One region of the Blautia sp. AF17-9LB genome, then DNA from elsewhere that is predicted to be linked to it. Evidence: predicted binding sites of a transcription regulator. Region 1 holds the regulator's gene; each other region holds the start of a gene.
The links. The regulator HrcA, encoded in region 1, represses chaperone genes, less so after heat shock. The targets are predictions, from matches to a motif close to TGTTAGCACTCNNNNNNNNNGAGTGCTAACA.
Positions count from the first base shown of each region.

Region 2: a site for HrcA is predicted at 3,793-3,823, ahead of clpB (ATP-dependent chaperone ClpB). Genes of this name have one in related genera too.
Region 3: a site for HrcA is predicted at 5,953-5,983, ahead of groES (co-chaperone GroES). Genes of this name have one in related genera too.

Region 1 is NZ_QUGU01000020.1:78,179-86,021, reverse strand. Features, by position in the region: gene uvrB (excinuclease ABC subunit UvrB) at 1-510, shown strand, start outside; gene DWX00_RS17245 (helix-turn-helix domain-containing protein) at 722-940, opposite strand; gene DWX00_RS17240 (hypothetical protein) at 1,113-1,478, shown strand; gene DWX00_RS17235 (helix-turn-helix domain-containing protein) at 1,556-1,774, opposite strand; gene hrcA (heat-inducible transcriptional repressor HrcA) at 2,059-3,117, shown strand; gene grpE (nucleotide exchange factor GrpE) at 3,167-3,778, shown strand; gene dnaK (molecular chaperone DnaK) at 3,845-5,722, shown strand; gene dnaJ (molecular chaperone DnaJ) at 5,948-7,159, shown strand; gene DWX00_RS17210 (Crp/Fnr family transcriptional regulator) at 7,490-7,843, shown strand, end outside.
Region 2 is NZ_QUGU01000023.1:4,211-12,053, forward strand. Features, by position in the region: gene DWX00_RS17930 (TIM barrel protein) at 1-700, opposite strand, end outside; gene DWX00_RS17935 (DUF4250 domain-containing protein) at 907-1,080, opposite strand; gene clpB (ATP-dependent chaperone ClpB) at 1,077-3,683, opposite strand; gene DWX00_RS17945 (hypothetical protein) at 3,874-4,956, opposite strand; gene DWX00_RS17950 (CobW family GTP-binding protein) at 5,128-6,072, opposite strand; gene DWX00_RS17955 (NAD(P)-dependent alcohol dehydrogenase) at 6,105-7,166, opposite strand; gene deoC (deoxyribose-phosphate aldolase) at 7,310-7,843, opposite strand, start outside.
Region 3 is NZ_QUGU01000007.1:47,629-55,471, forward strand. Features, by position in the region: gene DWX00_RS09000 (YifB family Mg chelatase-like AAA ATPase) at 1-1,270, shown strand, start outside; gene dprA (DNA-processing protein DprA) at 1,274-2,143, shown strand; gene topA (type I DNA topoisomerase) at 2,511-4,592, shown strand; gene codY (GTP-sensing pleiotropic transcriptional regulator CodY) at 4,852-5,673, shown strand; gene groES (co-chaperone GroES) at 6,021-6,305, shown strand; gene groL (chaperonin GroEL) at 6,342-7,843, shown strand, end outside.

The DNA of each region.
Region 1 (7,843 bases):
GTCTTCGATGTGCTCGTCGGCATCAACCTTCTGCGTGAGGGTCTCGACATCCCGGAAATCACACTCGTGGCGATCCTGGATGCCGATAAAGAAGGTTTCCTGCGTTCCGAAACCTCCCTGATCCAGACCATCGGCCGTGCCGCACGAAACAGCGAGGGCCATGTTATCATGTACGCCGATGTGATGACCGATTCCATGCGCCTCGCAATCGACGAGACGAAGCGCCGCCGTGCCCTGCAGGAAGCCTACAACAAAGAACACGGCATCACTCCGACCACCATCAAAAAAGCCGTCCGCGATCTCATCAGCATTTCGAAAGAAGTGGCAAAGACAGAAGAAAAGATGGAAAAAGACCCGGAGTCCATGAGCCGCGAAGAACTGGAAAAACTGATCGGCCAGGTACAGAAACAGATGAAAGCCGCTGCCGCCGAACTCAACTTCGAAATGGCCGCCGAGCTGCGTGACAAAATGATCACACTGAAGAAGAGCCTGGATGACATGGAAGAATAAAAAATCAGAAATAAAAAAGAAGAAAAGAGCATGAAAAAAAGCGTGCCGGAAAAGCGACAGAAAACTTTCCGGCACGCTTTTTTGCGTCCGATTTTGATTCCTTCTTGTTCAGAATTGACGCAAAATAAGAATACCATTATAATATAAAATACGACCAAACGGTCGTATCAAAACGAAAAACACAAAAATAAAAAAGACAACAATAAAAAAATTAATCGCCGAATTTTCTCTTTTTACTGGAGACACTCAGCAGATAGTCGACCGAGCAGTCATAGAACCGTGCAAGCCGGATCACATAGTCGATCGGGATGTCGCGGATTCCTTTTTCGTAGCGGGAATAGACGTCGCGGTTGCATTCGAGCAGGGCAGAAATCTCTTTGATGGTGAGATCCTGATCGATCCGCATATCTTCAATTCTCTGGTATTTCATACGTTGTACCATCCTTTCAGATTCAAACCCATACTACCAAACGGTTGGATGAACAAAGTTAAATCAGATCATATGGTCGCAAATTGGAGAATGGGGCGGGAGAGAGAAACGGCGGGTGAAGACAGCCTGTGCAGAAAACAGAAAAATATGTACGGCAGAAATGGGGGAACGAATGGGAAAAGCAGAAAGAATAGAAATAGAAGATTTTGTCCAGAATATAGTGGAACGGATGGAGACGCCGGAAGCGTTTGAAAAAATGATCAGCCGGGAGGAAGAATGCGAAGCGCAGGGGCGGGAGAGCCGTCTGAGGGATGTGCTGAAGAAAGAATGGCCGGTGGACGAAAAGGGAGAGCGCATCTATCAGATCACTAATATATATGAAGAAAAAGCAGAAGAACTCCTCATTGTAGAACTGTATACCGGCATCCACCTGGAAAACGGAGTCCCGTGCGGGCATTTTACGCTGTATCTCTGCGGGGAGCCGGACGGATGGAAACTCAGCGAAACGCGGATGATGGAATATCTGCAGAATCTGTAAACGAAAAAGCAAAACAGGGAGGACAGGGAGAAGAAAAACTGTCCTCCTGCTTTTGCTGCGGCGGAGACACCGGAAAGTCAGGATCCATACGGCCGCTTCTCATCGCTGATGCCGACCAGATAATCCAGACTGACCTGATACAGCTCCGCCAGACGGATGGCAATGGAGATCGGCAGCTGCCGGACGCCTTTTTCATATCGGGTATACACATCGCGGTTGCAGCCGAGATAGTCGGCAACCTGGCGGATCGTCAGATCGCGGTCCGTGCGCAGATCCTCCAGTCTCTGATATTTCATGATTCATCACCTCTGAGAAAATGCTACTAAATGGTCGTATCGAAATGGCAGAATCCTACCATACGGCTATAGCGCCTTTGAAACAGTAGAATGCAATAAAAAAGAAAAGTCAGATTCCTTTTCAGAAAGAAAACGGTTTATACTTTTTTCACAATTTCTTCATAGAAAAACCGGGAAAAGGTGTTGACAAACAAAAGGCAGAGTGCTATCTTAAGAGCATAGATGTTAGCACTCCACTGAAACGAGTGCTAACAGGACTATACAACAGGAAGGAGCTTATCTTAGTGGATACAGAATTGGATGAAAGAAAAAGAAAAATATTAAAAGCGATCATCCAGACGTATCTGGAAACGGGCGAGCCGGTCGGCTCAAGAACGATTTCCAAATACACGGATTTGAATTTAAGCTCCGCCACAATCCGGAATGAAATGTCCGATCTGGAAGAGATGGGTTACATCTTACAGCCCCACACTTCCGCAGGACGCATTCCTTCCGATAAAGGCTACCGCCTCTATGTAGATGAGCTGATGCGGGAAAAAGAACAGGAAGTTGCAGACATCAAAAACATGGTCATTGAAAAAACAGACCGAATGGAAAAAGTTCTGCAGCAGGTTGTCAAAGTCCTCGCTTCATCTACCAACTATGCAACGTTGATTACAGGACCGGAATATCACAGAAATAAAGTGAAATTCATCCAGCTCTCAAAAGTCAATGAAGAGCAGCTCCTGGCCGTCATCGTCGTAGAAGGCAACCTGGTGAAAAACCAGATGATCGACCTAGACGAGACCATCAACGATGAACAGATATTAAAGCTGAACCTGCTTCTGAACACACAGCTCAATGGCCTGACCATTGAAGAAATCAATCTTGGCATGATCAAGAAGATGAAAGAGCAGGCAGGCATCCACTCCGGCATCATCAGCAAAGTGGTCGATACCGTAGCGGAAGCCATCGCAGTCAGCGAAGAAGATGTGCCGGTGTACACCAGCGGCGCAACCAACATTTTCAAGTACCCTGAGCTTTCCGACAGCAGCAAAGCCAGCCAGCTGATCTCCACATTCGAGGAACGGCAGAAACTGGTCGATATGATCAAAGGAGCTGCCGAGGAGCAGGACGGAGAGGAAAATACCGGTATTCAGGTATACATCGGAAATGAATCTTCGATGGAACCCTTACGGGACTGCAGCGTGGTCACCACCACATACGATATGGGAAACGGTATGCGCGGAACAATCGGTATCGTGGGACCAAAGCGGATGGATTACGAAAATGTGGTAGATAACCTGAAAACATTAAAAGTTCAACTGGACGCCGTCTTCAAAAAGCCGGACACAGGTGAGTAGAAAGGTGGAATGATCAGTGAGCGAAGAAAATAGAAAGAAAGAGGAAACCATGGAAGAACCTACACGCGAGATGGAAAAAGAAACCGGAGCAGAGACCGATCTGCCGGAAACCGAACCGGCTGCGGAGCAGGAAGAAGCAAAGAAAGCAGCAGAGGCAAAAGAAGCGGAAGCTGCAGAAGAAACTGCTGAGGATGGCAAAGAACGAAAGTTCTTCAAAAAGAAAAAAGATAAAAAAGATGAGAAAATCGAAGAGCTGACTGACCGCCTGACCCGTCAGATGGCAGAGTTCGATAACTTCCGCAAACGCACCGAAAAAGAAAAAGCAAATATGTATGCCATTGGAGCAAAAGACATCATCGAGAAGATTCTTCCGGTTGTTGACAGCTTCGAGCGCGGACTTGCAACGGTGGAAAACCCGGAGGAAGATCCGTTCGCAGACGGCATGAATAAAGTATACAAACAGTTTACCACAGCACTCGATGAACTCGGTGTAACCGTGATCGAGGCCGTTGGAAAGGAATTCGATCCGAACCTGCACAACGCAGTGATGCATGTGGAGGATGAGGAAGCCGGCGAGAACATCGTCGTAGAAGAGTTCCTGAAGGGCTACATGTACAAAGGCTCCGTAGTCCGTCACAGTATGGTCAAGGTGGCTAATTAAGCCTTGAAGATAAATAAATAGAAATTAAACCATTTTTTAGCATAATTCATTGAGGAGGAAACAACAATGGGCAAAATTATTGGTATTGACTTAGGAACAACAAACAGCTGTGTAGCCGTTATGGAAGGTGGAAAACCAACCGTTATCGCAAACGCAGAGGGTGAAAGAACAACTCCATCTATCGTAGCATTCACAAAAACAGGTGACCGTCTGGTCGGCGAGCCGGCAAAACGTCAGGCTGTAACAAACGCAGACAGAACCATCCGTTCTATCAAACGTGAGATGGGTACTGACTATAAAGTAGACATCGAAGGAAAGAAATACTCTCCGCAGGAGATCTCCGCTATGATTCTTCAGAAACTGAAAGGTGATGCAGAGAACTACCTTGGTGAGAAAGTAACAGAAGCAGTTATCACAGTTCCGGCTTACTTCAATGACGCACAGCGTCAGGCAACCAAAGATGCCGGTAAAATCGCAGGTCTTGATGTAAAACGTATCATCAACGAGCCTACCGCAGCAGCTCTGGCATACGGACTGGACAACGAAAATGAGCAGAAGATCATGGTATACGACCTTGGCGGCGGTACTTTCGATGTTTCCATCATCGAGATCGGTGACGGCGTTATCGAAGTTCTTTCCACAGCAGGAAACAACCGTCTGGGCGGCGATGACTTCGACCAGAAAGTAACAGATTATATCCTTGCTGAGTTCAAGAAACAGGAAGGCGTAGATCTTTCCAATGATAAAATGGCTCTGCAGAGAATCAGAGAAGCAGCAGAGAAAGCAAAGAAAGAGCTTTCCAGCGCAACTACAACCAACATCAACCTGCCGTTCATCACTGCAACCGCAGATGGCCCGAAACATCTCGATATGAACCTGACAAAGGCTAAATTCGATGAGCTGACCCACGACCTGGTAGAGAAAACCGCAGAGCCGGTACAGAGAGCACTTTCTGATGCAGGCCTTCAGGCATCCGAGCTTTCCAAAGTCCTTCTGGTAGGCGGATCTACCCGTATCCCGGCTGTACAGGATAAAGTAAGACAGCTGACCGGACACGAGCCGAGCAAGAGCCTGAACCCGGATGAGTGCGTAGCACTTGGTGCTTCCGTACAGGGTGGTAAACTTGCAGGAGACGCCGGCGCAGGCGATATCCTTCTTCTGGATGTAACTCCGCTGTCTCTGTCCATCGAGACCATGGGAGGTATTGCAACTCGTCTGATCGAGCGTAACACCACAATCCCGACCAAGAAGAGCCAGATCTTCTCAACAGCAGCAGATAACCAGACAGCAGTAGATATCAACGTAGTACAGGGTGAGCGTCAGTTCGCGAAAGACAACAAATCCCTCGGCCAGTTCCGTCTGGATGGAATTCCGCCAGCAAGAAGAGGCGTTCCGCAGATTGAGGTTACCTTTGATATCGATGCCAACGGTATCGTAAATGTATCTGCAAAAGACCTTGGAACAGGAAAAGAGCAGCACATCACCATCACCGCAGGCTCTAACATGTCCGACAGCGAGATCGACAAAGCAGTCAAAGAAGCTGCTGAGTTCGAGGCTCAGGATAAGAAACGAAAAGAAGCAATCGACGCAAGAAACGATGCAGACTCCATGGTATTCCAGACCGAGAAAGCAATCGAGGAAGTCGGCGACAAGCTTGATGCAAACGACAAAACAGCAGTAGAAGCTGACCTGAACGCACTGAAAGATCTCATTGCAAAATGCAATCCGGAAGAAATGACCGATGCACAGGTAGCTGATCTGAAAGCAGCTCAGGAAAAACTGATGACAAGCGCTCAGAAACTGTTTGCAAAACTGTATGAGCAGCAGGGCGGAGCAGCAGGCGCTGGTGCCGGAACAGCAGGTGCAGGCCCGGATATGGGAAATGCAGGAGCAGCAGGCGGCCATGACGACGATGTCGTAGACGCTGACTACAAAGAGGTTTAATTTTCGGCATGTCACACTCCGTGAAAATACCGACTGTGAGTTGAAACAATAAGTAAATAAACGCAAAAAGCCCTGTGAGGCGAATGTTTGCAGGGGACGGAAAATACATTCCGCCCCCTGTATTTATGCTGGTATTGCTTTCGGAAAAGTGCTATACTGGAGCGTGCGGAAAAACATTTCTGCAAAGATGAAATTTGTGGAACAGAAATGAAAAGGTGAACATAAATGGCAGAAAAAAGAGATTATTACGAGGTCCTCGGCGTAGACCGCGGAGCGGACGATGCAACATTAAAAAAAGCATACCGTAAACTGGCCAAGAAATACCATCCGGATATGAACCCGGGCGACAAAGAGGCCGAGGCAAAATTTAAAGAGGCGACAGAAGCCTATGGCGTGCTGAGTGATCCGGACAAACGGCGTCAGTACGATCAGTTTGGCCACGCTGCATTTGAAAACGGCGGTGGCGGCGCAGGAGCCGGCGGATTCGGCGGCTTCGACTTTGGCGGCGGAGATATGGGTGATATCTTCGGCGATATTTTCGGCGACCTGTTCGGTGGCGGCGGAAGCAGAAGAAGAGCAAACAATGGACCGATGAAGGGAGCAAACCTCCGCGCTGTTGTCCACATTACGTTTGAGGAAGCTGTTTTCGGATGCCAGAAAGAGCTCGAGATCAACCTGAAGGATACCTGTACAACGTGCCACGGAACCGGCGCAAAACCAGGAACTTCACCGGAGACATGCTCCAAATGTAACGGAACTGGTCAGATTACGTACACACAGCAGACCATGTTCGGTTCTGTGAGAAACGTGACGACCTGTCCGGATTGTAACGGAACCGGAAAGATCATTCGCGATAAATGTACCGCATGCCACGGCACGGGCTATACATCCAGCAGAAAACGCATTCAGGTCAACATTCCGGCCGGAATCGACGATGGCCAGAGCATCCGTATCCGTGAAAAAGGCGAGCCGGGTGTAAACGGCGGACCAAGAGGAGATCTGCTTGTCGAGGTTCAGGTAACCCGTCATCCGATCTTCCAGAGACAGGATATGAACATCTTCTCCACCGCACCGATTACATTTGCACAGGCAGCACTCGGCGGTGATGTGAAGATCAGCACCGTTGACGGAGATGTTCTCTATACCGTAAAACCGGGAACTCAGACCGATACCAAGATCCGTCTGAAAGGAAAAGGCGTTCCATCCCTCCGGAACAGCAATGTACGCGGCGATCACTATGTAACACTTGTCGTGCAGACCCCGACCAAGCTGAACGAAAAAGCAAAAGAAGCCCTTCGTGCCTTTGATGAAGCTTGCGGAAACCGTCAGGTGCCAGAAGCAAAAGCAGCCGATGGTGAGAATACCGCAGAACAGCCGAAGAAGAAAAAAGGGTTTATGGATAAGGTGAAGGAAGCGTTTGAGGATATTGATAAATAAAAAATCTATCTGTTTTTGTTCTCATTCGGACAAAATTTCTCACAGACTTGAGCATGTAGAATATGAAAAGTCTTTTCCAACACGCTCTAATATGAAAGAAATAGAAAATATGAGATAAATGAAAAGAAGAACCTGCAGGAGAAACAGGTTCTTCTTTTTTGACAAAATTTAAAAATACAGAATATTCAGAAAATTGCAAATATTGATCTAAATCAAGAGAATGATGAGATGTGAAAAACTGTTCATGATATAATTAACAAAATTGCATAGGAATAAAAAAGATTGATGTTATGTAATGTAAAATAAAAAGGCAGAAAGGAAATAGAGCGGTTGGAAAATGAAAATACAGAAAAACAGGAGTTCTTCAAAACTTATTTAGGTATCAAAAATAAAAATGTGCTGAGCAGTCTGGAACAAATGGCGTATGTCTGGAAGGTGAAAGATAAGGAAGTTATCATTCGAGAAGGGGAACCGCTGCCATGCGTTCCTTTTCTGGTATCGGGCATTGTAAAAGGGTATTGTGAAAGCAAGGGAGATGGAAAAGAGCATGTTTCCTGCTTTGGTTATTTAAAAGGAGACATTGTTGTAGGAATTTCCAATTTATCCGTAAATGTGAAATCACTTTTGACGATAGAATCAATCAGTTCGTGTACCATGCTGTGCGTCCCGATACCAGAATTGTTG
Region 2 (7,843 bases), on a different contig from region 1:
CATCCATATCCACAATCTGCAGTGCACCGTTTGCGCGGGCGAACTGGAAGCAGGCTTTCAGATCAACCATGCCTTTTCCAAGCAGCGCTTCCTGGCCGGTGATTTTCATATCTTTATAATGAACGGCTTTGACTCGGTCCGCATGCGCCCAGAGGAACTCTTCCGGGTCGACGCCGCCGCAGTACATCCAGCCGGCATCTACTTCTGCTCCGACTTTTTCACCGCAGGCTTCCAGGAGATATTCGTACGCTGTTTTTCCATTCACGCGGATACAGATATCTTCTTTTTCGTTGTGGATCAGAAGACCTGCTCCGGCTTTTTCCAGTTCTTCTGCCAGTTCGCGGTATCTTGCAGCGGTTTCATCCAGAACATCTTTTGTCAGGCGTGCCGGGCTCTTTACGACAAACCAGGAAATGTGGTATTTCTGCGCCAGTTCTGTAAGAATGGCAAGTTCTCTTTCATAGTGGTATTCATCCAGGAAAATGTGGACCGCATGAACCTCAATGTGGTATTTTGCAAGCAGCGGCATTGCCTGCTCCAGATCCTCCGGGATCCAGAAACCGTAGTCCCTGGCATCAACACGGAATCCGAGACACGGCTCGATCTGGCGGTAGCCTGCCTCATAGATTTTCTTTAAAAATCCTTCGGGATCCTGTTTCCATTCTTTGGATACCCCATACATCTGTACACCAAAATACATATTTGTTTCCTCCTTCTCCAGATCCGCTGTTTCCCCATTTTCAGCGGATTTTCTTTTCCTCCATTTTACCACATTTCTTCTATTATAGATATGATTTTTCCTGTCAGTTATAAGAAACACGCTTTGCGTAAAAAAGGCGCCCCGTATGTGTTTTTTCCACATACGGAACGCCTTTTTCCGCCATTTTTTTCAGGGCCTGGTTATTCTTATACAAACTGGTTCGTTTTCTCATCGTACTCATAGTCGATGAGCGCCAGTTTTTCCCGCAGATCGGATTCCTCTGTCTGCATGGCCGCGCAGAATTCTGCGAGCGACGGGTAAAAATCTCTTAACTGCGTATTGACATAGCTCAGCAGCATTACGGGATCTTTCGGCATCATTCGTCTACTACCTCCACACCTGGTTTGATCATTGCCTTCAGGCCGCCGTTTTCCACATCCAGAAGGATCGTATCGCCCTCGCTGACCTGACCGCCAAGGATCAGTTTTGCGGTGCTGGTTTCTACCTCTTTCTGTACGAAACGTTTCAATGGACGGGCGCCGTAAACAGGGTCGTAGCCGCCCTCAATGACAAACTGTTTTGCAGCCGGGCTCAGTTCGACGGTAAGCTCCTGGTCTGCCAGACGTTTGTTCAGTCCTTTCAGCAACAGATCTACGATATGACCAATGTTGTCTTTTGTCAATGGTTTGAACATAATTGTTTCATCCAGACGGTTCAGGAACTCCGGACGGAAGTGTGCACGCAGATCCTGCATGACCAGGTTTCTCGCCTCTTCGGAGATGCTGCCGTCGTCCTGAATGCCGTCCAGCAGATACTGGGATCCGATATTGGAGGTCATGATCAGGATCGTATTTTTAAAGTCTACGGTACGGCCCTGGGAGTCGGTGATACGGCCGTCATCGAGTACCTGCAGCAGAACGTTGAAGACGTCCGGATGCGCTTTCTCGATCTCATCGAACAGAACAACAGAATATGGTTTTCTGCGCACTGCCTCGGTCAGCTGGCCGCCCTCCTCGTAGCCTACATATCCCGGAGGCGCTCCGATCAGACGGGAGACGGAGTATTTCTCCATGTATTCACTCATATCGATTCGAACCATGTTGTTCTCATCATCAAACAGCTTTTCTGCCAACGTTTTCGCAAGCTCTGTTTTACCGACACCGGTAGGTCCAAGGAACAGGAACGAACCGATCGGTTTTGTCGGATCCTTGATTCCGGCTTTGGAACGGATGATCGCATCCGAAACCTTGGTGACTGCTTCATTCTGGCCGATAACTCTCGTGTGAAGTTCATCTTCCAGGCCGAGGATCTTAGTTCTCTCGCCTTCGGTCAGTTTTGCAACCGGGATTCCGGTCCAGCGGGAGACAATTCTGGCAATCTCTTCATCCGTTACACTCTCGTGTACCAGTGAGAGATCTTCATTTTTAACTTTTTTCTCTTCTGCTTCCAGCATCTGCTGTAATTTCGGGAGTTCACCGTACTGCAGTTCAGCGGCGCGGTTCAGATCGTAATCATTCTTTGCTTTCTGGATCTGGCGGTTCATGTCCTCGATCTGCTCACGCAGTTTGGACAGTTTCTCAACGGAACTCTTTTCATTTTCCCACTGTGCCTTTGCAGAATTGAAGGTATCCTTTAACTCAGCCAGCTCTTTCTGCAGTGTTTCCAGACGCTCGCGGCTCAGATTGTCGGTCTCTTTTTTCAGTGCGGCTTCCTCGATCTGCATCTGCAGAATCTTACGGCGCTGCTCATCCAGCTCGGCCGGCATGGAATCCAGTTCTGTCTTGATCAGAGCGCATGCCTCGTCGACCAGGTCGATTGCTTTATCCGGCAGGAAACGGTCGCTGATGTAACGGTTCGAAAGGGTTGCGGCTGCAACGAGGGCACCGTCGGTGATTTTTACGCCGTGGTAAACTTCGTAGCGCTCTTTTAAGCCACGCAGGATGGAAATCGTATCCTCTACGGTCGGCTCATCAACCTGAACCGGCTGGAAACGGCGCTCCAGGGCGGCATCTTTTTCGATGTACTGGCGGTACTCATCCAGCGTTGTGGCACCGATGCAGTGCAGTTCGCCTCGTGCCAGCATAGGTTTCAGCATGTTTCCGGCATCCATCGCGCCGTCGGTCTTTCCGGCGCCGACGATCAGGTGCAGCTCATCGATGAACAGAATGATTTTTCCGTCGCTCTTTCTGACTTCCTCCAGAACAGCTTTCAGACGCTCCTCGAATTCGCCGCGGTATTTTGCTCCGGCTACCAGGGCTCCCATATCGAGGGAGAAAATGGTTTTATCTTTCAGGCTCTCCGGTACATCGCCGTTGGCGATTCGCTGGGCCAGGCCTTCTACGACTGCGGTTTTACCAACACCAGGCTCACCGATCAGAACCGGATTGTTTTTTGTCTTACGGGACAGGATACGGACAACGTTCCGAATTTCGGTATCACGGCCGATAACCGGGTCCATTTTCTGGTTTCTGGCTTTTTCTACGATATCCTGGCCATATTTTTCCAGGGTGTCGTATGTTGCCTCCGGGTTGTCGGTGGTAACTCTCTGGTTTCCGCGCACGGTGCTTAATGCCTGCAGGAAACGTTCTCTTGTGATGCCGTACTCCTGAAACAGTTTTTTCATGGACGGGCTTGGGTTTTTCAGCATTGCCAGGAAGAGGTGTTCTACGGAAACATACTCGTCTCCCATGGCTTTCGCCTCATCCTCAGCATTTATCAGTGCTTTATTCAGATACTGACCGATATACGGCTGACCGCCGGATACTTTGACGCGGTCGTTCAGCGCCGTCTCGACACGGTTCAGAAAATGATCTTTGTTGATTTCCATCTTTTCGATCATTTTCAGAATCAGGCTGTCGTCCTGATGCAGGAGGTTATACAACAGATGCTCCTGCTCTATTTCCTGGTTGCCGAAATCGTATGCGGTCTTTTCCAGGTCCTGTACAGCCTGCAGCGATTTTTGTGTGAATTTACTAATATTCATAATCGGCTTCCTCCTTATCTATTTGGGTGCTAACATTCGCTCCGAACAAAAAGAGCGTTGATGTGAATTTTCTTTTCTTTCTTTGTTCTAGTCGTACTATAACACTAGTTATTAGCACTGTCAAGAGGTGAGTGCTAATTTTTTTTATTTTTCCCGACGCTCCTTTTCTCCCTCCCCCCCTAAAAGATTTTTATTCATCGCCGTACACAGCAATAAAATGAATCAGTGCCTCTGTTTCGGAACTGGCATACTTTTTGGCAGATGCTTCCAGCGGCTGTGATTGATATGCTTCAAACGAATCGCCCTCGTCGCGTCCAGATATGTAGCGATTATCATTTAGTTTCCACTTCCTCATTTCTTCAAAATAAGCAGTATTCGCCATTTCCGAATTCCAGTCCATTCGCTCCAGCAGATAATACTCCATTCCATGATAACATTCTTCGCAAATTCCCGTAAAAAATTCTTCTGCTGTCTGAGATGTTAAATGCTCTGGAGCATACCATATTTCGTTCTCTTCATTATTATATAATGCAACGCAATTCGATGATCCTGTCTCTTTCACATACAGCGGAATTTCGGGAATTCCAAGTCGTTCTGTTTCAAGCCGTACCATCTTCTGCGCTGCAATTGTTCTTTCTTCCAGTGTTTTTTGCCTCCATTCGCTCTCCTTTAAGCTCAGCAGAAATTCTTTATTTTCCTGAAAAATGTTCTCCTGATTCTGGACGAGATTATAGTCCTTTTTTCGTTCGTAAAGTTCTGCCACTCCGGACGGAGACTCAAGCTTCCAATATATCATCATACAAGTCGGTACCATACTCACGCATACTGAAACAAACAGAAATGCGTTTAAGTCACTTCTTTTTAATCTCCAGAATTTTTTCGGAGAATATTTTCGTTTTTTTCTATGTAAATCTCTTAAAACCGTAACAAGAAATATCCCATCCAGCACTGCAAGAAACAACACAATTTTCAGTGAATATTGGGCAAATAAAAACAGCATCAGTATGCTCGGCGGAAATGTATAGAATAAAACTTCATTTGCAGTTCCATCTGCGCAGTAGCTTCGAATGGGTGAGGCCAGCCACAAAATCAGGCACAGCGCATAGGCAAAAAGCATTGTCCCCGACGAAATATGGACGGAACATTCTGTAATATATACCTCAACCTGTTTCACATACATCACATACAAGATACAGATCGGATATAAAATCGAGCTTTTGCTCAACCAGTATGCCGCTGATTTTCTTTCCCGTCTTCTTTTCTGTTCCTCCATATCAGATCCCCCTGATTTTTCTTTTGTTTTATTTGAAATACTTGTATGTTTATTTTAGCGTAATTTTTCGTTTTTGCCTATCCTTCGTTTTTCAGTTGAATCTTTCTGTAAAAACCAAAATTGCGAAACCCTGTTTTGGCAGGACTCCGCAATCTCTTTTTCCTATTTACTTTATGATACATGACGGGCAGCATATTTCATTTTCTGGTTTCCGGCGCATTTCTTAAAATACTGCCGGATCGCATCTTCGTTCATATCGTTTCCGATAAACACAGCCTGGCCGGCGTTTTTCTGTTCTGTGCCGGTGATGCTGTAGCGGTGATCGGCGACATCAAATTGGAGAAACTGGTCTCCGGCTGCGAACTGTCCTTTTGCACGGATGATATTTCCAAACGCTCCGCGAATGATCTGTTCCAGAAAACACCACAGGGTTTCCGGTGCCTCCATTCGGATATTTTCGAAGGAGAAGGTCTCCGGCATCTTTTCGCCGCTCTGCGTATCCTGTACTTCTTTCTCATATCGGCCGCCCAGCAGCAGGCTCTGGTAATCTTCCCGTGTCATCGTGGATGCATAATCCGTGATGATTTTTGCCTGCGGGTTAATTTCCTGCAGAAATTTCTGGATGCGCTGTTTTTCTTCCGCCTGGCATGCTTCTGTTTTGGAAACAATGATCGTATCCGCGCTTCGGATCTGATCCTGATACAGCTCGGGATATTCCGCCATATAGCGGCGGTAACTGTAAACATCCACAATAGTGACCGGCGAGAGAAGCTGAATTCTCTCGTACTCGATCTGACGCAGATTTTCTATAATCCGGGCGAGACTTCCGACGCCTGTCGGTTCTACGATCAGGTATTCCGGGTCTACCACATTGGCAATGGTCAGCACGGATGCTGCAAAATCCTTTTTCCCGATGCAGCAGATGCACTGCTCTGTCATTTCCCATACATTTTTCTGCGTTCCTTGCCGGTTCTGGCCAAGACGTGCGCCGTCGATTCCTGCGGCTCCATATTCATTTTCCAGTATGGCAAACCGCTGATCGACGTTCCTGGCCAGCCGTTTGATAAATGTTGTTTTTCCCGCGCCCAAAAAGCCGGATACGATCAATATTTTCATACGTTTCCTTTTTCAGTCAAATTTTCAAATCATCAGTCAGCCAATTTAACGACTGGTTTGATTAAATCCTTCGGTTTATCTCTCATGAGGAACAGTGCTTCTTCCAGATGATCCCATCCATCAAACACATGTGTGGACAGCGGGCTGACATCCAGCTTGCCTGCCGAAACAAGAGCTCCCAGTTTTTCCATGCGGAGTCTTCCGCCAGGCATCAGGCCTCCGTTAATCTGTTTGTGACCCATTCCAACGCCCCACTCTACACGCGGAATATCAATGTTGTCACCGGATCCAAGATAGTTTACATTTCCGATCTTTCCGCCCGGTTTCAGGCATTTTACTGCTTCTGCAAAGGTTTCTACACCACCGCCGGCGATGACTACTTTATCAACACCTTTTCCATCTGTCATATCAAGTACCTGCTGGAAAATCGGTCCGTTCTTGTAGCTGACAAAATCCGTTGCGCCGTATTTTTTTGCCGCTTCTACGCAGACCGGTCTCGTTCCGACAGCAATGATTCTCGATGCGCCGCGCATATTCGTTCCGGCTACCGACATCAGACCAACTGGTCCGATTCCGATGACAAGAACTGTATCACCAAACTGTACATCGGCAAGCTCTACGCCGTGGAATCCGGTCGGCACCATATCGGAAAGCATGCACGCGTCGACAACATTGATGTTTTTCGGAAGCAGCGCAAGGTTTCCATCGGCATCATTTACATGAAAGAATTCAGAAAAGACACCATCTTTGAAGTTGGAGAATTTCCAGCCTGCCAGCATTCCGCCGGAGTGCATGGAATAACCAGCCTGTGCTTCCAGAGAATTCCAGTCCGGAGTGATGGCCGGCACAAGAACCCGGTCTCCCGGTTTGAAATCTTTTACGAGCTCTCCGACTTCCACAACCTCTGCACAGCACTCATGGCCCAGAATCATGTTATGACGGTCACCGATGGCCCCTTCCCATAAAGTGTGGACATCTGATGTGCAGATGGCAACTGCCAGTGGACGGCAAATGGCATCCATCGGCCCGCATTTCGGGCGTTCTTTCTCGATCCATCCGGATTCACCGATTTTCAGCATTGCATAACCTTTCATATCTTTTGCTCTCCTTTCAGATTGTTAATGATTTATCGATTCCTATGATTCGAATATATCACTAATAGGTTACTAATTCAACAGAAAAGTCACGGAATATCGTAGAATATTCCGTGACTTTTTTATAGCTTTTGCACAATAGATTACTTATAGATACTTTTTATCAAATTCTGCACCGACCGCATTCCCATACCGAAACGGCTGCAGCCGGCTTTCTGCATTTCCTGTATAGTTTCCAGACTGCGGATTCCACCGGCGGCCTTGATCTGAATGCGACCGGCGGCTTCACGGCTCATGATTCGAACCTGCTCCACGGTGGAAGGACAGCCGGGATACCATCCGGTGCTCGTCTTTACATAATCCGCACGGCCTTTCACACACAGATCCACTGCCTGGCAGATTTCCTGCTCCGTCAGCTGCGGTGCCTCGATGATCACCTTAAAAATCGCCGAAGGCACCTGCTCCCGGATGGCCAGAAGTTCTTCTTTTACATAAGAAAATTCGTGGCTTCTGAATGCCGTAAGATTCATCACCATGTCGATTTCCCGGCAGCCAGCCTCCCACAGTTCTTTTGCCTGCCGCTTCTTCTGTCCGGTCGTATCTCCGCCGCCCGGAAAGCTTACCACGCCTCCCGCATGGATTTCTCTGGTGTCCTGCAGCCGTTCTGCCACATGGGC
Region 3 (7,843 bases), on a different contig from region 1:
AGCGGGCGTTCTGATGACGCTCGGCCGGATTCCGCCCGGGTCACTCCGGAAAACGATGGTGCTCGGCGAACTCGGCCTTGACGGCCATGTGCAGGAGATCAGCGGTGTATTTCCGGCAGCGGCGAAGGCGCGGGAGCTTGGATGCACAACGCTTCTTGTTCCAGCCGGAAATGCCGCGGAAGGGGGTCTGGTCGGCGGGCTTCACGTCGTTGGAATCCAGAATTTACAGGAGCTTTTGAACTACTGCTGTGAAGGGAAAATGCCGTCGCTTCCGTCTATAGAAAATCAAAAGAAGGAGGACGGAAAAGAGCCGGACTTTTCCGAAGTGCAGGGCCAGACGGCGGCGCGGCGGGCGGCGCTCATCGCTGCGGCCGGATTTCACAATCTGCTGATGCTGGGGCCGCCGGGCAGCGGAAAATCCATGATCGCAAGGCGGATTCCGACGATCATGCCTCCGATGTCTGAGGAGGAGCAGATGGAAGTAACGCGGATCTACAGCATCGCCGGAATGCTTGCCAAAGGAGAGGGTGTCCGCCGGGAGCGGCCCTTCCGTGCTCCGCATCACACGATGTCGCCGCAGGCTCTTGCAGGCGGCGGAAAACAGCCGTCTCCGGGCGAAATTACGCTGGCACACCGCGGCGTTCTCTTCCTTGATGAACTCCCGGAGATGACGCGCACAACCATTGAGATCCTGCGCCAGCCGCTCGAGGAGCACCGGATTGTGATTTCCCGTGTCAGCGGAAACTATGTGTTCCCGGCGTCATTTCTGATGGTGGCGGCAATGAACCCCTGCCCCTGCGGCTTTTACCCCGACTTATCGCGCTGTACCTGCGCACCCGGCGACATCAGCCGGTATCTCTCGAGAGTCAGCCAGCCGTTCCTCGACCGCATGGATCTCTGCGTGCAGGTGGAAGCACTTTCCTACGAGGATCTGCACGGCGAGGAGCGGTGCGAATCCTCGGCCAGGATGCGGGAAAAAGCGACGGCAGCGGCGCAAATTCAGGCGGCGCGCTACCGGCAGGAGTCGATTCATTTCAATAGCGAACTGAAAGCAGGCCAGATCGAGAAATACTGTATCCTGGAAAAGGCAGCGGAAGAGCTTTTAGAGGATGCCTTCCGCCGCCTGCGCCTCAGCGCGCGTTCCTACCACGGGATTATCCGCACCGCGCGGACAATTGCGGATCTGGACGGGGCGGTCAAAATCGGCGTGCCGCATATCAGCGAGGCGATCTGCTTTCGGAGCGCCGACAAAAGTATATGGAGGATCTGACGTATGGCGATGGAAATCTTTACAGTCGGCCGCGGGCAGGAGGGCTATCCGGAGCGGCTTATGCCGTTCGCGGACATGCCGTCCCGCCTTTTCGTGCGGGGCGCGCTGCCGGCGGATGAGCAGAAAACAGCGGCGATTGTGGGCGCGCGGATATGTACGGCGTACGGAAAGAGCCAGGCGGCCTTTTTCGCGCAGGTGCTGGCGGCAAACGGCGTGGCGGTGATCAGCGGACTGGCGTGCGGAATCGACGCGGCGGCGCACGAGGGGGCACTGCGCGGAAAGGGAAAGACGTTTGCCGTGCTTGGCTGCGGTGTGGATATCTGCTATCCGAAACAGAATTACCCGCTGATGCGGCGGATGCTGGAAAACGGAGGCGGTGTCTTAAGCGAATTTCCTCCGGGCGCAGAGCCGCTTCCGTGGCATTTCCCGATCCGCAACCGCGTGATCAGTGCGCTGGCAGATGTCGTTCTGGTAATTGAGGCAAAAGAGAAGAGCGGCTCGCTCATTACGGCGGACTACGCGCTGGAGCAGGGAAAAACGGTATTTGCCCTGCCCGGACGGACAACGGATGCGACAAGCCGCGGCTGCAACCGCCTGATCGCGCAGGGAGCGGAAATTGCGATTTCACCCGAAACGATTCTCGAGGAGCTGGGCGTGAAAAAGGCCGGGACAAAAAGAGCCGCACCGCGTCCGCGCTATGGAAAAGAGGCGGAAATGGTTCTGAAAACACTCGCGGCAGAACCGCAGAATCTTGCACAGCTTGCCGGCAGCACCGGAATCCCGCTGCAGGAGCTGACCGGCATTCTGCTGGCACTCGAAATTGACGGCGTTATTGCGGAAAATCCGCCGGGCGTGTACATGGCGTTATCGTAAAAGGGACGAGGAAAAGAAAGGTTTTGTGATATTCCGCCCGGTGCACAATTATAATAGAAGAAAAAGAAAAAAGGGGGCTCTTCTGCGCCGCGTGCATGTCTGAAAAAGGAAAAAGAAAAGAAAAAAATCAGGAAAAATCGTTAAAAAATTGAAAAAATCCTGTTATTTTGTCGGGAAACATCGAAAAATGGTACATTTTAAAAATGGAAAACACTTGCAAGAAAAAACTTTTTGGTGTATAGTCAGTGGAAGTTACGACTAATTTAGGAATTATTCTGGAATTTGTAATGATGCAGAACTATGCGATATGAAAAACGCAATATAGATCTGGACAGTTATAAAAATATGTATTCAGGAGGCATCAGAGGTGGCAAAATATCTTGTAATAGTGGAATCACCGGCAAAAGTCAAGACGGTGAAAAAGTATCTCGGGGCAAATTACGAAGTTGCAGCATCTATGGGCCATGTGCGCGATCTGCCGAAAAGCCGGCTTGGAATTGATGTAGAACATGACTTTGAACCAAAATATATCACCATCCGCGGAAAAGGAGAGCTTCTGGCATCTCTTCGAAAAGCCGCAAAAAAAGCAGATAAAGTTTATCTCGCAACTGACCCTGACCGCGAGGGAGAGGCAATTTCCTGGCATCTGTCGATTGCGCTGAATCTCGATGAGAACAAGATGCGCCGCATCACCTTCAACGAGATCACAAAATCAGCAGTCAAAGCGTCGATCAAACAGGCACGCGACATCGATATGAACCTGGTGGACGAGCAGCAGGCGCGCCGCTGCCTCGACCGTATGGTAGGTTATGAAATCAGCCCATTGTTATGGAAGAAAATCAAACGCGGACTTTCCGCCGGCCGTGTGCAGTCCGTTGCACTGCGCATCATCGGCGACCGCGAGGATGAGATCAATGCGTTCATTCCGAAAGAATACTGGACACTGGAAGCAGATCTGAAAATTCCAGGCGAGAAGAAACCGCTCGTCGCAAAATTCCACGGAAAAGGCAGTGAAAAGATGGCGATCGAGACGAAAGAGCAGCTCGATGAAATCTTAAAGGGACTGGAAAATGAGACCTTTACCGTATCCGAAGTGAAAAAAGGAGAGCGTTCCAAGAAAGCGCCGCTTCCGTTCACCACGAGTACCCTGCAGCAGGAAGCATCGAAGGTGCTGAACTTCTCCACGCAGAAGACGATGCGTCTGGCGCAGCAGCTCTACGAGGGCGTGGAAGTAAAAGGAAAGGGAACGATCGCTCTGATTTCCTATCTGCGTACCGATTCTACACGAATCAGCGAGGAGGCCGATGCGGCAGCACGTTCCTTTATCCAGGAGCAGTACGGCACAAAATATACCGCAAGCGGGGACACGACGGAGAATAAAAACAGCAAGGCACAGGATGCGCACGAGGCCATCCGTCCGACCGATGTGACGAATACACCGGTAATGGTAAAAGAATCCCTGCCAAGAGATCTGTTCCGCCTGTATCAGCTGATCTGGAAACGCTTTGTGGCAAGCCGCATGCAGCCGGCCGTCTATGAGACAATTTCCGCACGGATCAATGCAGGAGAGTATCTCTTTACAGCAGCTTCCTCCCGTCTGGCATTTGATGGTTTCATGTCCGTTTACACCGATCCGGATGAGGAAAAGAAAGAGAAAAACGCCGCTGTCCGGAGTCTGGAGGCAGGAACGGAGCTGGCACTGGAAAAGATGGATCCGCAGCAGCACTTCACACAGCCGCCGGCACACTACACCGAGGCATCCCTTGTCAAAATGCTTGAGGAACTCGGCATCGGCCGTCCAAGTACGTATGCGCCGACCATCACAACGATCATCAACCGCCGTTACGTGGCAAAGGAGAACAAGAACCTTTACATGACAGAGCTCGGCGAGGTGGTCAACAACATGATGAAAGAGGCATTCCCGAGCATCGTGGATGTCAACTTTACGGCAACGATGGAAGCTCTGCTCGACAGGGTTGGAGATGGAAGTGTTCCGTGGAAGACAGTAGTCGAGAACTTCTGGCCGGATCTCTATGAGGCGGTCACAGAGGCAGAAAAGAACCTCGAAGAAGTTAAGGTAGAGGATGAGGTGACGGATGTCATCTGCGAGAACTGCGGCCGCAACATGGTGGTCAAATACGGCCCGCACGGAAAATTCCTCGCCTGCCCGGGATTCCCGGACTGCAAGAACACGAAGCCGTATCTGGAAAAGATCGGTGTTCCGTGTCCGAAGTGCGGAAAAGAAGTGATCCTGCGCAAGACGAAAAAAGGACGGAAATATTATGGATGCGAAAACAATCCGGAATGCGATTTCATGTCCTGGCAGAAACCGTCTGCCAAGAAATGCCCGCAGTGCGGCGGCTATATGCTGGAAAAAGGCAATAAGCTGGTCTGCGCGGACGAGCAGTGCGGATATGTAGAAGCACGCGAAAAGAAAGACGAAGACTGAGAATGACAAAGCGGTCTGTACTGGTGAAAAACTGGTGCAGGCCGTTTTTTTGCTTATCGAGGCGGAAAAACAGGAAGATCCGAAAAAATTTAGCATGAATTTTTATAAAATTTATAGTTTTCTGAAAAATATATTGATTTCCGGAAAACTACATGATAGAATGAGCTTAGTTTTAAGGGTTGTCTGAAAAAGGCATCAGTGTGCATTTTTTTCGGCGGATACGCAAAAAAAATGCAGAAAATAAAGAAAGGAGAAGAACATGAGCGTACAACTGCTGGATAAAACCAGAAAAATCAACAAACTGCTTCATAACAATCACTCCACGAAGGTCGTGTTCAACGATATCTGTGAAGTCCTGATGGAAACGTTAAGTTCCAATATCCTGGTGATCAGTAAAAAAGGAAAAGTGCTGGGCATCAGCCTTTGCCCGGGCGTGGAAGAAATTACGGAGCTGATCGAGGATAAGGTGGGCGGTTATGTCGATGCCGCATTAAACGAGCGTCTCCTCGGCGTACTCTCCACAAAAGAGAACGTCAATTTACAGACCCTCGGCTTTGAGCGGCCTGGTGTAGAGCGCTACACCGCAATTATCTGCCCGATCGAGATCGCCGGAGAACGCCTTGGTACCGTATTTATGTACCGCTGCACCCCGCAGTACGATATCGACGATATCATCGTCAGTGAGTACGGCACAACCGTTGTCGGACTGGAAATGATGCGTTCCGTCAACGAGGAAAATGTGGAGGAAAACCGCAAGGTTCAGGTGGTTAAATCCGCATTCAACACGTTGTCCTTCTCCGAACTGGAAGCCATCATCCATATCTTTGATGAACTGAACGGGGATGAGGGCATTCTGGTTGCAAGCAAAATTGCAGACCGCGTCGGCATCACAAGATCCGTCATTGTAAATGCCCTCCGCAAATTCGAGAGCGCAGGCGTCATCGAGTCCCGTTCCAGCGGTATGAAGGGAACGTATATCAAGGTATTAAATGATTATATCTTTGATGAACTCGACGAGATCAAAGCAAGAAAGAACCTGAAAGGAAAGGGCGATGCCCATCCGGACGAGGCGAAAAAATAAAAAAGTGGAATGTAGAAAAGAATCGGAGCCGTTTAAGAATGGCGCCGTTTCTTTTTGTGCAAAAAAGCATTCGTGGAGCGGAAAAAAATGGTATCATTCCCGTTTTTAGGAATAAACTATAATTAGATTCTAAAGAGAGTATAAAATATGAAAAAGTTGCCAAAATAAGAAAAAACGAGAAAATAAGAGAAATTAAGAGCTATCATGAGAAAAAAAAAGAGAATTACAAAATTCATGCATTTGCGAAATGAGGTGGAAAACACTATAGTAAGAACCATCAAGTAGCACTCGAATGAACTGAGTGCTAATAAATAAAACTGAATGAAATCTTGAAGGAGGAAACATAAATGAAGTTAGTACCTTTAGGTGACAGAGTTGTATTAAAAGAGTTAAAAGCAGAGGAAACCACAAAATCCGGTATCGTACTTCCGGGACAGGCACAGGAGAAACCGCAGCAGGCTGAGGTTATCGCAGTAGGACCTGGAAAAGTAGAAGACGGCAAAGAAGTAAAAATGGAAGTTGCAGTCGGAGATCAGGTAATCTATTCCAAATATGCAGGAACCAACGTCAAACTGGAAGACGAAGAGTACATCATCGTAAAACAGGATGATATTCTGGCAGTTGTAAAATAAAGAATAATCAAGTAAAAATCAGGAGGCATGACAATCATGGCAAAAGAGATTAAATATGGAGCAGAGGCAAGAAACGCTCTTCAGAATGGTGTAAACCAGCTTGCAGATACCGTACGTGTAACCCTTGGACCGAAAGGAAGAAACGTTGTTCTGGACAAACAGTACGGCGCTCCGCTCATCACAAACGATGGTGTTACGATTGCAAAAGAGATCGAGCTGGCAGACGGCTTTGAAAACATGGGCGCACAGCTCATCAAAGAAGTTGCTGCAAAGACCAACGACGTAGCAGGTGATGGTACCACAACCGCAACCGTTCTGGCACAGGCTATGGTAAACGAAGGAATGAAAAACCTGGCAGCAGGTGCGAACCCGATCGTTCTTCGTAAGGGAATGAAGAAAGCAACCGATAAAGCTGTTCAGATCCTTGCAGAGATGAGCCAGCCGGTAGCAGGCAAAGAGCAGATTGCAAAAGTTGCAGCTGTTTCTTCCGGAAGCGAAGAAGTAGGCCAGATGGTAGCTGACGCTATGGAAAAAGTTTCCAAAGACGGCGTTATCACCATCGAGGAGTCCAAGACCATGCAGAACGAGCTGGAGCTGGTAGAAGGTATGCAGTTCGACCGTGGATATATCTCCGCTTACATGTGCACCGATATGGAGAAAATGGAAGCCGTTCTCGACAATCCATATATCCTGATTACCGATAAGAAACTGTCCAACATTCAGGAAGTTCTTCCGCTGCTGGAGCAGATCGTACAGAGCGGCGCAAGACTGCTGATCATCGCTGAGGACGTAGAGGGCGAGGCTCTCCAGACACTCGTGATCAACAAACTGCGCGGAACCTTCAACGTAGTAGCTGTCAAAGCACCGGGATACGGCGACAGAAGAAAAGCAATGCTCGAGGATATCGCAATCCTGACCGGCGGCCAGGTGATCTCCGAGGAAGTTGGTCTGGAATTAAAAGACGCTACTCTGGAAATGCTCGGACGTGCAAAATCTGTTAAAGTTCAGAAAGAGAACACCGTTATCGTTGACGGTGCCGGCGCAAAAGATGCCATCGCAGCAAGAATCGGCCAGATCAGATCCCAGATCGAGGAGACCACTTCTGAGTTCGATAAAGAGAAACTGCAGGAGAGACTGGCAAAAATGGCAGGCGGCGTAGCTGTTATCCGTGTAGGTGCAGCAACCGAGACCGAGATGAAAGAAGAAAAACTCCGTATGGAGGATGCTTTAAATGCAACGAGAGCAGCCGTAGAAGAGGGTATCATCGCAGGCGGCGGTTCTGCATACATCCATGTAACAACACAGCTTGCAGAGCTGATTGACAGCCTGGACGGCGACGAGAAGATCGGTGCAAGAATCGTACAGAAAGCACTTGAGGCTCCTCTGTTCCACATCGTAACAAACGCAGGTCTGGAAGGCGCTGTTGTTATCAACAAAGTAAAAGAGTCCAAAGTAGGTGTTGGATTTGATGCATACAACGAAGAGTATGTAGACATGATCCAGGCTGGTATCCTTGATCCGGTTAAGGTTACCAGAAG